One region of the Clostridioides sp. LIBA-7678 genome, then DNA from elsewhere that is predicted to be linked to it. Evidence: riboswitches for the same ligand, from Rfam matches in the RefSeq annotation. Region 1 holds a riboswitch; the other holds the start of a gene.
The links. A riboswitch is a leader RNA that binds a small molecule or an ion and turns the genes downstream of it on or off. The one in region 1 is predicted to bind cobalamin.

Region 1 (4,377 bases):
TGAAGAACCTCAAAAAACAGTTTATTTTACAAAACGTGTAACAAAAGCGATAGGTCCAGAAGATGAGATAGATGGTCATTTTAATATAAATAGTCAATTAGACTATGAAGTTGAACTTGGAGTAGTAATAGGTAAAACAGGTGTTAATATTAAAAAAGAAGAGGTCGAAGATTATATCTTTGGGTACACTGTTATAAATGATATTTCTGCTAGAAAGTTACAAAAAGAGCATGTTCAGTGGTTTAGAGGAAAGGGATTAGATACATTTACATCTTTAGGCCCATGTATCTTACATAAAAGTGAAATTTCTTTTCCTGTAAAACTTAAGGTATGTAGTAGAGTAAATGGTGAAGAAAGACAAAATTCTAATACAAGATTATTCATATCAGACATTTCAGACATAGTTTCAGAACTTTCAAAGGGGATGACTTTAGAGGCTGGAGATATTATAGCTACAGGTACACCTTCTGGAGTTGGTATGGGTTTTTCGCCCCCTAGATATATGAGTAGTGGAGATGTAATTGAATGTGAGGTTGAAAGTATTGGAATTTTAAGAAATTACATTAAATAAATGTTTTAATATAGGTAATGTTAAGGCAAAACCTGAATGTATTAAATGAACATATTAAAATAAATTTTAGGAGTTTAAATTATGAAAGCAGAATTTTTGACACCAGTGGTTACAATATTTGATGAAGAAGGAAATTTAGATAAAGAAGGAAATAAGAAAGTCTATGACCATCTTATAGATGGAGGTGTAGATGGTCTAGTTATAATGGGAAGTACTGGAGAGTTCTTTAATATGTCTATGGATATGCAAAAAGAACTTATAGATTTAGTAATTAGTTATGTTAATAAGAGAGTAAAAGTGTTTATAGGTACAAGTCGTATGAGTATAAAAGAGTCTATAGAGCTTTCAAATTATGCACATAATAGTGGAGCTGATGGAGTTATGATAATAAGCCCTTATTATTTCTCTCTTGATGATGACAGTATTGAGTTGTTTTATAGTGAAATAGCTAAAAATACAGAAGCTGAAATATATCTATATAATTATCCAGATAGAACTGGTTATGACTTGAGTCCAGAACTTACATTAAGACTTGTAAGAAAACATAAAAATATAGTTGGTTATAAGGATACAGTAACTTTAATGGGACATACTAGAGATTTAATAAATACTATGAAAGCAGAGTTCCCAAATTTTAAGATATATAGTGGTTATGACGAAAACTTTATACATAATCTAATGTCTGGGGGAGCAGGTTGTATAGGAGGTTTATCAAATTTAATTCCAGAAGTTTGTTCAAAATGGGCAGAAGCTTATAATAATAGAGATATGGATAAGGTTATAGAAATTCAAAAATATATCAACAAAGCAATGGATTTTTATTTAATAACAAATCCATTTATACCAGCAATGAAAAAGGCTCTGAATATAAGGGGATTACAAGTAAGTGATTATATGACTGCTCCTTTTACAAAACCAAATGAAAATCAAGTATGTGAGATTAAAAAATTAATGAATGAATTAAATATATGTTAACTGCTTAATTAAGTATATAGTAAAAAACAAAGAGTGTTTTAAAATGATTTTTATAGTCATTTTGGGCACTCTTTATTTTATATGTTAAATCAACCTTGCAAAGTTGCCAACAATAAACTACAATTATCTTAATAAAAAATAAATTAAATAATACTAGGGTACTAGATTAGTTTAATAGGGAAAGTGATGCAAGTTCACTACAGCCCCCGCTACTGTATACGGATACGAAATCAAAATCCACTGAGATTTATATGAAAAATTTTGGGAAGGGTGATAGAGGAAAAGCCGTGAGTCAGGAGACCTGCCCAGTATTACATAGGTTCAATTTAGGGTGGAAATTGTAATTTATAATAAAATGAAATATCAATTCATTTTTTGTAAAATTGATATATAAACTTCTCCTTTCTAAATTAGGAGAAGTTTTTTATTTTATTAAAAGGTTATAATTATTAAAGATAACTTTAATATAATTCTAATGAGATATATTTTAGAAATATATGTTATTAAAATTTTTAACCACTTATAAAAATAAAATATTGGAGTGAAAGAGATGAAATTTAAAGTAAATGTTTTAAAGCAATTTTTTCTAAGTATTATGATAGTTCTTTTAGTAGGAGGTCTTATAGGATGTAGTAAAAATGATAAAGAGAATGCACAAGTTAGTAGCGGTAAGAAGTTAGAATTAAAATATGCAAGTGGATTTAGTGTTGAAGACTTAGAGAATGGAATTAAAAAAGTAACTGATGGAGATAAAAGAGAACTGATTTTAATTCCTAAAAAAATTGAAGTTCCTGAAAAGTATAAAAATGCTAATATAGTTAGAACACCTGTAGATAATGTATTAATAGCATCTACAACACAAGCCTGCTCTCTAAGAACAATAGGTGAGCTAAATAGCATAAAAGCAGTAACGACAGAGGAACAGTATTGGACTATCAAAGAAATTAAAGATTTGATGAAGGACGGAAAGATACATTATGTTGGTTCAAACTTAGCACCAGATTATGAAAAAATAGTAGACTTAAATCCTGATTTAACTATAGTTAGTAGTGGTCTATCAGAAGCTGATACAAAATTTATTGATAAACTAAAAGAATTAGGACTTAACTATGTTGTAGATAATGAATACAAAGAGCAAAACCCATTTGGAAGAATGGAATGGACAAGTTTAATAGCTGCGTTTTATGATAAAGAAGATATAGCCACTAGTGAATTGAATAAGACAGTACAAAAGATAGAAGAAGTAAGTAAAAAGATAAAAAACAAGAACAAGCCTAAGGTAGTATGGGCATCTGTATATGAAGGAAATGCTTATGTAGCACCTAAAGATTCATATGTAGATAATATGATAAGAATGGCAGGTGGAATGAATGCATGTGCTTCAATGGATTCAAATGAAGGAAGAGTGAGTATTGAACAACTACATGAAGTTGCAAAGGATGCAGATATATTTGTATACTCATCAAGCTCAGATTATGCACCAAACTTAGAGTCTATAAAATCTAGTGCACCTGTATTGGCTGATTTGGATGTTGTAAAAAATGGTAACTTGTGGGTATTTGCTCCAGATTATTATCAATCAGTAGATAAGACTGATGAATTAATAGTAGATTTAGTTGAGATGTTTCATCCAGGTACTACAGGTGAAAAAATTAAACATTATATAAATTATGATAAATAATATATAATACGACACTAAAAGATGAGTTTTATGGATTTTAGTTAATATAGATTTGTTAAGAGGGGTATATAAATGGATTTTATTAATAAAATGAGAATAAAGAATACTACAATATTTATAGGACTAATTATAGGCATGATACTTACTTTTTTAGTGTGTGTAGCATTTGGCTCTGTAAAAATTGAGTTTAAAGAAATAATAGATGTTGTATTAAGAGGTATGGATAATACAGAACATTATAAAATAATATACAACATAAGGATTCCAAGAGTACTTGCAACTATGGTGGGTGGAGCTTGTTTAGCAGTATCAGGAATTTTACTACAGATATTTTTTAAGAATCCAATAGTTGAACCATATATATTAGGTGTATCTTCAGGCTCTACTTTATCAGTAGCGCTTATGATTTTAGGTGGATATACATTAGGATTTGAAAATATAACTTCAATGAGTATATTTGTAGCAGCATTTATAGGAGCTTTGATTGTAATGTCTGTAGTCATTTTATTTGCAAGTAAGGTAAAGAATATAACAACTCTTTTAATAATAGGAATTATGACTGGATATGTATGTAGTGGTATAACTAATGTACTACAATCATTTGCAAATAGTGAAAAATTAAAAGAATTTACTGTTTGGTCGATGGGAAGTTTCTCTGGATTTACTTGGGAAAAAGTAGAGATACTTATACTGATTGGTATGTTAGGTCTTTTAATGAGTATCTTTATAATAAAACCTCTAAATGCTTTTTTATTAGGAGAAGAGTATGCTAAAAGTATTGGTATAAATATAAAATTTTTTAGATTTTTGGTAGTATTTATATCTAGTATACTAGCAGCAATAGTATCAGCATTTGCAGGCCCTGTAGGATTTATTGGACTTGCAGTACCACAAATTTCAAAACTGATATTTAAGACATCAGATAATAGAGTGCTAATACCAGTGGTAATTTTTTTAGGAAGTATAGTTACAGCTCTCTGCGATTTGATATCAAGAGTAATTTTGTCACCAGTAGAGTTACCAATAAGTACAATAACATCTTTATTAGGAGCACCAATTGTAGTAATGCTATTGATGAAAAGGAAGGACAGGGCTTAGATATGTTGAAAACTAATAATTTAAGTGTGGGATATAATAAAAAAGTAGTTGT
Region 2 (4,377 bases), 430 kb from region 1:
GTGCTAATAGAATTCCAGTAGTAATTGATGGATTTATTTCTTATGCAGCAGCACTAATTGCTTATAAGATAAATCCAAAAACTAGAGAATATATGATAGCATCTCACATGTCAGCAGAATCAGGAACTAAGAGAGCCTTAGATATATTGAAATTAGACCCTTTACTAAATATGGATATGAGGTTGGGTGAAGGAAGTGGAGCTGCTCTAGCATTTAACATAATAGAAGCTTCAAATTATACTTATAGGAATATGGCAACTTTTGATGAAATTGACATGGGGAGATAAGGCATAAAAATTTAATATGTAGGAGTGTTTTGATGAGTGAAATTGTTCTGGTAACAGGAGGAGCTAGGTCAGGGAAGAGTAACTTTGCAGAAAAGCTATGTTTAAATAGGAATAATAAAACAGCTTATATAGCAACTTCTATTCCGTTTGATGATGAAATGAAAGATAGGGTAAAAAAGCATCAAGAAAATAGACCTAGAAATTGGGATACATATGAAATATATGAAGATATATATTCCATAATTAGACAGCTATACAAAGAACATGAAACTGTTATACTAGACTGTGTAACCTTATTAGTAAATAATCTAATGTTTAAACACAATCTAAATATAGAAGAGTCTACTCAAGAAGAGATAAACAAATTGGAAGAATATATAAAAGAACAAGTTATAAGACTTATTGAAGAAATAGAAAAAACAAATCTATACTTTGTATTTGTTACAAATGAATTAGGTATGGGAATTGTTCCTGGGAATAAACTTAGTAGGATATATGCTGATATTGTAGGTCGCATAAATCAATACATAGCATCAAAAAGTAATGAAGTTTATTTTGTAGTTAGTGGCATACCTATGAAAATAAAGGAGTAGTATGTGACTATGAAAAGATTTATTTTAATACTACAGTTTTTAACAAGGATACCTATAAAATTAAATGTAGGATTTGATGATGAATTTTATAAATCAATAGTGTATTTTCCACTTGTAGGTTTTGTTATTGGTGTATTATCTTATTTAATAGGATGGATTTCTATGCTTTTATTTGAACCATTTATAGCTTCTATAATAATAACTCTAGCTGGGGTATTAATTACTGGAGGTCTTCATATAGACGGATTAGGAGATACATTTGATGCAATATATAGCTATAGAGATAAAGAAAAAATGCTTGAAATAATGAAAGATTCAAGGTTAGGTACAAATTCACTTTTAGCAATTATGTTTGTGCTTTTATTAAAGGTTGGATTCATATACAATATAATAAGTAATAATTCATTATGGGTTATAATATTTATGCCAATGATTGCAAGATTAGGAGTAATGTTATTGACATATAAAACTGTGACACCAAGAGAAAAAGGAATGGGAAATTTATTTATAGGTAAACTGACTACAAATATGTTAATAACAGCTATAGTATATACATCATTAATAGTTATTCTTATTACTAAATTTATATTCTTATTACCTAATATAGTGTTGATTAAAATATTAGGTTCAGCTATAGTAATTTTTATATTTATAATATTATTCAAAAAACACATTTATAAAAAGATTGATGGAGTAACAGGTGATATATTAGGTTGTGGAATAGAACTTTCAGAGCTTGTATATTTGATTTATATATATTTGTTAATTTTTATGTTTTTTTAAAACTAAAAAGTGGTGATAATGTGATAAGATTAATACTAATAAGACATGCATTGACAAATGATAATAAAAAAGGAAGATTATCAGGTCACATAAATAGTTGTATCAGTGAAGAAGGAAAAATTCAAATAAATAAAATTACTGAATACCTAAGTAATGAAAATATAGACCGAATTTACACGACACCATCTTCACGTACAAAGGATACAATAGAAAAGATATCAAGGTTAAAATTAATAGAAATAGAAGAAAAAGAAGCTTTAAGAGAAATTAGTTTTGGAGACTTTGAAGGAATAACTTTTGAAGAAATTAAAGTCAAATATCCCAAAGAGTTCGAAAAGATGATAGAAGAAGGTAACAACTATAGATATCCAAATGGAGAAAGTCTCATAGACTCTTATAAAAGAGTGGCAAAAGAAATTGATAATATACTTTTAGAAAATGATAGTCATTCAGATATAAAAACAATACTTATATGTTCTCATGCAGGAACAATAAGAAATATAATAACACATTTGATTTCTGGTGGTTATAAATATCATTGGAACTTTAAAATTGATAATGCATCTATTACAGTTTTAGAAATTAATAGTGGATTTACTGTAGTAGATAAAATGAATTTTACAGACTTTATATAATTTAATTAAAATTAAGTATTACAATATATGTCTGTAAAAATATTAATGAAAATAGAATATTAGATTAAAATTAGGTTCTTAATTATATATTAAAAGGGAAAAAGGTTAGATGCCTTTGCAGCCCCCGCTACTGTGAAACCAACGAAACTATAAATACCACTGTCAATTTGATGGGAAGGTTATAGAAGTAGGATGAAGTTAAGCCAGGATACCTGCCTAATTTAATTTAAAACAAGAGGTCTTCGGGGTGAAAGATTTTTAATTAATACGTATAAAAGTCCTATCTTTAGAAGCAATAGGACTTTTTTTATTGGCATTTTAGTAAATTTTAGCAAGGAGGGGTTAGAAAGTGGGGAAAAAAATAATGCTACAAGGAACAGCATCAAACGTAGGTAAAAGTATCTTAGTAGCAGGTTTGTGTAGAATATTTAAACAAGATGGTTATACTGTTGCTCCTTTTAAGTCTCAAAATATGGCTTTAAATTCCTTTATAACTAAAGAAGGATTAGAAATGGGAAGAGCACAAGTATTTCAAGCTGAAGCAGCAAAAATAGAGCCTATAGCTGATATGAATCCAGTTCTATTAAAACCTTCTGGAAATAACAAAAGTCAAGTTATTGTAAGAGGTAAAGTTATAGGGGAAATGCCTTCTTCCCAATATCATGATTACAAACTAGAATTGGTAGATATATTGAAAGATACCTTTGATAGCTTGAATTCAACTTATGATATTGTAGTTATGGAAGGCGCTGGTAGTAATGCAGAGATAAATTTAAAAGATAGAGATATATCTAATATGGGTATGGCAGAAATAGCAGATGCACCTGTAATAATAGTTGGAGATATTGATAGAGGAGGAGTATTTGCATCATTAGTAGGAACAATGCTTTTATTAAATGAAGATGAGAAAAAAAGAGTAAAAGGTGTAATAATTAATAAATTTAGAGGAAAAAAAGAGCTTTTACAAGATGGAGTAAATATGCTAGAAGACATTATAAAAGTACCTGTTATAGGAGTAGTTCCTTATACAGATATAAAAATAGAAGATGAGGATAGTGTGACTACTAGATTTAAGAAAAAAATGAATAAAGGTGATATACACATAGAAATAATTAGAACTCCACACATGTCAAATTTTACAGATTTCAATATATTTGAGACACAAGAAGATGTAAGCATCAGGTATGTAGATTTTGGAGAATCTTTAGGAAATCCAGATATGGTAATAATACCAGGAACTAAAAGTACTATAAATGATTTAATGTATATAAGAGAAAGTGGTCTTGAGTCACAAATTAAAAATTTGCATGGTCAAGGTAAATTGATATTTGGTATATGTGGTGGGTATCAAATGCTAGGTAAGAAATTAAGAGACCCTTATCATGTTGAAAGTGAAATTGAAGAAGTTGATGGTATAGGTCTCTTAGATACAGAAACAATATTTGAGAAAGAAAAAACTACCACACAAGTAGAAGCTACTATTGTTGAATGTAATGGTGAATATATGAATGACCTTAAAGGTATAAAAGTAAAAGGTTATGAAATCCATATGGGTATTACAAATCGAGGTGATGGTATAAGAAGCTTAGATTTGATAACAAAAAAACTGGATGAAGAAGTGAATTATACTGAAGGAAGCATAAATAAAGATGGTACTGTAATTGGAACTTATATTCATGGAATCTTTGATGAAATAAGTTTCACAAGGAAAATTTTAAATAATATAAGAAAGAAAAAAGGTCTACAAGAATTAGAAAGCAAGGTAAATTCTTTTGGTGAATTTAAAGATAAAGAATATGATAAATTGGCTGATTTTTTAAGAGAGCATTTAGATATAGAGAAAATATATGAGATTATGAAATAGTAATGATTCTGTATTTATAATTTAGGTAGGAGGTGTATTATGAAAAAAATCTTAATTGCAGGTACCAGTAGTGGAGTAGGCAAGACAACAATTTCATTAGGAATAATGCAAGCCTTAGTCAAGAGGAATATGAAAGTACAGCCATATAAAGTAGGGCCAGACTATATAGACCCTTCATATCACACTTTTATAACTGGAAGACATTCCAGAAATCT

Region 2: linked by a shared signal. The riboswitch ahead of ACTG46_RS18235 (cobyric acid synthase) and the one ahead of ACTG46_RS16380 (ABC transporter substrate-binding protein) in region 1 are both predicted to bind cobalamin.

What each region holds. Positions count from the first base shown of each region.
Region 1 is NZ_CP196987.1:3,525,980-3,530,356, reverse strand. Features, by position in the region: gene ACTG46_RS16390 (fumarylacetoacetate hydrolase family protein) at 1-571, shown strand, start outside; gene ACTG46_RS16385 (dihydrodipicolinate synthase family protein) at 653-1,546, shown strand; cobalamin riboswitch at 1,685-1,869, shown strand; gene ACTG46_RS16380 (ABC transporter substrate-binding protein) at 2,097-3,227, shown strand; gene ACTG46_RS16375 (FecCD family ABC transporter permease) at 3,300-4,325, shown strand; gene ACTG46_RS16370 (ABC transporter ATP-binding protein) at 4,328-4,377, shown strand, end outside.
Region 2 is NZ_CP196987.1:3,959,312-3,963,688, reverse strand. Features, by position in the region: gene cobT (nicotinate-nucleotide--dimethylbenzimidazole phosphoribosyltransferase) at 1-287, shown strand, start outside; gene cobU (bifunctional adenosylcobinamide kinase/adenosylcobinamide-phosphate guanylyltransferase) at 320-880, shown strand; gene cobS (adenosylcobinamide-GDP ribazoletransferase) at 890-1,663, shown strand; gene ACTG46_RS18240 (histidine phosphatase family protein) at 1,684-2,298, shown strand; cobalamin riboswitch at 2,354-2,532, shown strand; gene ACTG46_RS18235 (cobyric acid synthase) at 2,648-4,162, shown strand; gene ACTG46_RS18230 (cobyrinic acid a,c-diamide synthase CobB) at 4,202-4,377, shown strand, end outside.